2 regions of the Bacteroides eggerthii genome follow, and region 1 is predicted to be linked to the other one. Evidence: riboswitches for the same ligand, from Rfam matches in the RefSeq annotation. Region 1 holds a riboswitch; the other holds the start of a gene.
What was found. A riboswitch is a leader RNA that binds a small molecule or an ion and turns the genes downstream of it on or off. The one in region 1 is predicted to bind thiamine pyrophosphate.

Region 1 (2,207 bases):
GAAGCAACGGACACTGATTTTTACCCGGCTATTGGTCGGACTGCTGTTTGTCATCCTTCTCGTTGGGGGGATGTATATGCGTCAGCGCCAGCGTTTCCTTCGTCAGGTCAGTAACGCACGCCTCTCACAAATCAGCGGATTGCTCCAGACACAACAGGAACTGAAAGAGAAAAATGAATCCTTGCAGGGAATGCAGGAAGAACTGCGTCAAAGCAACGAGGCATTGTTCGAGGCAAAACAAGAGTTAAGCCGACATAATGCTTCATTGACACAAAAGAAAGCTGTCAGCAATCTTCGGATGAAAATCAGCACCGAAATTTTCAATTCCGACAAAGAAGCTGAGTTCCGCCGTAGCTTCACAGCCTTCTATCCCGATTATATTCCTGCACTGCACCGGTTAAGCCCGGATATTACCCGTACAGACGAGCTGATTGCCATGCTTATTATTCTGGAATTAAGCAGTGACGAGATTGCTCTCACGTTGGGTATTTCCAAAATTGGAGTGAACAAGGCCCGTAGCCGTATGCGTAAAAGACTGGGGTTAGCCGGTGACACTAAATTGGAGGACTTTCTGAAAGGGATATGGGATTAGCATATATCCTTTATTTGCAGAACCTCTCTTCCTTCCGGAACTATTTCCATACCTGAAAAAGACGTAAAAAAATCCCTCTTTTATTTTTTATATTTTATTTTCTCTTACCTTTGCCACCGTAAAGACAAAGGGGTGCCCCGACGGGCTGAGATTATACCCTCGAACCTGATGCAGTTAGTACTGCCGTAGGAATTGGATATTTTTTTTCTTCACAGAACTTACCTTAACGGTGCTTCTTTGTATTTACTTCCATTGTTTTACTTAACAGAAACAGAAAATGAAAGTATTAATCAACAACAAAGAAGTGGAAACCGAAGCCTCTACCCTTTCACAGCTGACCAATGAGCTTTCCTTACCGGCGCAAGGCATTGCCGTTGCCGTCAATAACCGTATGGTTCCACGCATGGAATGGACGAATTACGCACTATCCGAAGGCATATCTATCGTAATAATAAAGGCAGCCTGCGGCGGATAAATTATGAAAACAGTTCAGTTCATTACACATTACACTGAAAAGTACTCCTATCTCGACTCTGCCCGTATGGCATTGAAAGGGGGATGCCGGTGGATACAGCTGCGTATGAAAGATGCCGGCAAAGAGGAAATAGTGTCCGTAGCTATGGAGCTGCGGAATTTATGCAATGATTGCGGCGCCATATTCATCATTGACGACCATGTGGAGCTGGTCAGGGAAATCGGGGCGGATGGCGTGCACCTTGGTAAAAATGACATGTCCGTTGCCGAAGCGCGTCGCATACTTGGAGACGAATATATCATAGGCGGCACTGCCAATACGTACGAAGATGTGAAAAAGCATTGGCTCGACGGAGTGAATTACATCGGTTGCGGACCGTTCAGATACACTACAACCAAACAGAAACTCAGTCCTATATTGGGGTTGGAAGGATATAAGGAGATTATCCGGAAAATGCAGGAAGAAAAGATCTGTCATCTTCCTGTCGTAGCCATCGGCGGGATTACCTTTGCCGATATTCCTGCGATCATGCAGACAGGCGTTACGGGCATTGCTCTTTCAGGGACTGTGTTGCGTGCAGACAATCCGGTAGAGGAAATGCGAAAAATACTTGCCGTAATCAACCAAACAGACAATTATTGAAACAATAAACAAAAAGGTATATGGAAAAATTAGTTATTGCGGGACGTGAATTCAACTCCCGTCTGTTTTTGGGAACAGGAAAGTTTAATTCCAATGAAATAATGGAACAGTCCATTCTGGCATCCGGTACGGAAATGGTAACGGTGGCAATGAAACGCATTGAGCTGGAAAACAAGGAAGATGATATGCTGAAACATATCCGTCATCCCCACATTCAGCTCTTGCCCAACACTTCGGGCGTGCGTAATGCCGAGGAAGCGGTGTTTGCCGCACAAATGGCACGTGAAGCATTCGGAACCAACTGGCTGAAACTGGAAATTCATCCTGATCCGCGCTATCTTCTTCCCGACTCCACCGAGACCCTGAAAGCTACGGAAGAACTGGTGAAACTGGGGTTTGTAGTCCTTCCCTATTGCCAGGCGGACCCCACACTTTGCAAACGGCTGGAAGAAGCCGGCGCTGCTACCGTCATGCCGCTGGGTGCACCTATCGGTACGA
Region 2 (2,207 bases), 1.5 Mb from region 1:
AGTAGCCGTCTCCTTTGGTATAGTGCAGACCTGCATTCACGTTCCAGGCAGAGGTGAAGTTATGGTTAAAGAGCAGTTGGTAGTTCTTTTGCACGTAGTTGTCTGTTTGGTCTTCGTAGTAGTGGGCTGTGCCGTTGTCGTCGGTGTACATATATCCGCAGGAGTTGTAACGGCGACCGTACTCCTTCATTTCTTCTTTGCTGGCATAGTTCCAGGCATGGTAGGTGCGTTCTTTGCCGCCGAAAGTTATCAGCTTGACCGAAGTGTTGTCATTGTAATATCCGCCTTGCAGGTAGTAAGAGTTCAGTCCTACCGATGCGCGGTCAATGTATCCGTCCGAACTGATGTTGGACAGGCGGGCATCGAAAGACCAATGGTCGTTGATGAGTCCTGTACCCACTTTCACCGTCTCCTTGTGTGTGTTGAACGAGCCGTACGAACCGTTCAGCTCGGCATACGGCTTCAGGGAGAAGTCTCCCGTCTGCATGTTGATGCTGGCTCCGAACGCTCCTGCACCATTGGTGGAGGTTCCTGCGCCGCGCTGTATCTGCATGTCTTTGACGGAAGATGCGAAGTCGGGCAGGTTCACCCAGAATACGTTGTGGCTCTCGGCATCGTTGATGGGAATACCGTTGGCGGTGACGTTGATGCGTGTTCCGTCCGTACCGCGCACTCTCAATGTCGTATAACCGATGCCGGCTCCGGCATCACTGGTGGTGATGGCGGACGGTGTCATGCTCAACAGGTACGGCAGGTCCTGGCCGAAGTTCTGCTTTTTGAGTTGGTCTTTGTTGATGTTGGTAAACGCCACCGGGGTAGTCCCTGTGGCACGTGTGGAGATAATCTCTACTTCCTGCAAGTCTATGACCCGCAGGCTGTCCTTTTCCTTTGTCTGTGCACAGACATTCAGCGCTGCCATAAACAGACACGCTGCCATTGCATACTTCTTCATTTGCAATTTTAACGATTAATGATTAATATAGAAAAGGGGAACTTTTCTTCTTTTCCCTCCGCCGGCACTACCCGGATCAGGTCAATGGGTATGTTCTCAGCCCGTCATATTAGGGCACCCCTTAGTTGAAATCGGATGCAAAAGTATCTCTTTTGATCGAAAGGTACAAATAAAGTGGCGGGGAAATGAAATTATTTGTTAATTTTGTCCCTGACTAATAATTAATCATTTATAATCTACAATTAATCATGTTATCATCTTTATTTATGGCGGCATTTGCCGCCCAAACTTCTGAAGAAGGTTTCAGCAAACTTCAGATTTTTATGCAGCAGCTGATAGATTGGGGAGTAGGAGCCGGAGGGCGCATCATAGGCGCTATTCTAATTTTTGTAGTCGGACGGTTCCTTATCTCTTTCATCAAGAAACTTCTGTCTAAGCTTCTTATGAAGCGACATATTGATGCCGGTATTCAGAGCTTCATCAAGAGTCTGGTGAACATACTGTTGACGATCCTGCTGATTATAGCCGTTATCGGTAAGTTGGGAGTGGAAACAACCTCGTTCGCTGCCCTGTTGGCATCTGCCGGTGTGGCGGTGGGTATGGCGTTGTCCGGGAACTTGCAGAATTTTGCAGGCGGACTTATTGTGTTGTTGTTCCGCCCGTTCAAAGTCGGCGACTGGATTGAAAGCCAGGGCGTGTCCGGTACGGTGCGTGAGATCCAGATATTTCATACCATTCTTACTACGGCCGATAACAAAGTTATTTATATTCCTAACGGTGCTTTGAGCAGCGGTACGGTGACTAATTACAGTCGTGAAGAGACGCGTCGTGTGGATTGGGTCATCGGCGTGGAGTATGGTGAGAATTATGATAAGGTAGAAAGTACCGTACGCCGCATACTTGCAGCCGATAGCCGCATCCTGAATACTCCGGAACCTTTCGTGGCCCTTCATGCTTTGGATGCCAGCAGTGTGAATGTCGTGATCCGCGTTTGGGTGAAGAACAGTGATTACTGGGGAGTTTATTTTGATATGAACAAGACTATTTATGCTACATTCAACAAGGAAGGAATCGGGTTCCCGTTCCCGCAGTTGACGGTGCATCAGGCAAAGGATTGATGAACTTTCATAAAGTTTCGGATTTTTTTATATCAAAAGGGAGTTGCACCAAGTGTTACTCCCTTTTGATATAATGTATATGCCCTGTTTTTACCTCCCGTATGTTTCGAGTTCCTCTTCTGTTTCTTCGCAAGTAT

Region 2: it holds a riboswitch for thiamine pyrophosphate, as region 1 does, so the genes downstream of both, NQ546_RS05310 (TonB-dependent receptor) here and thiS (sulfur carrier protein ThiS) in region 1, are expected to answer to the same signal.

The regions. Positions count from the first base shown of each region.
Region 1 covers NZ_CP102258.1:2,830,601-2,832,807, forward strand. Annotated here, with positions in the region: gene NQ546_RS11670 (tetratricopeptide repeat protein) at 1-592, shown strand, start outside; TPP riboswitch at 711-801, shown strand; gene thiS (sulfur carrier protein ThiS) at 870-1,067, shown strand; gene NQ546_RS11680 (thiamine phosphate synthase) at 1,071-1,709, shown strand; gene NQ546_RS11685 (thiazole synthase) at 1,730-2,207, shown strand, end outside.
Region 2 covers NZ_CP102258.1:1,354,446-1,356,652, forward strand. Annotated here, with positions in the region: gene NQ546_RS05310 (TonB-dependent receptor) at 1-952, opposite strand, end outside; TPP riboswitch at 988-1,084, opposite strand; gene NQ546_RS05315 (mechanosensitive ion channel family protein) at 1,219-2,070, shown strand; gene NQ546_RS05320 (hypothetical protein) at 2,161-2,207, opposite strand, start outside.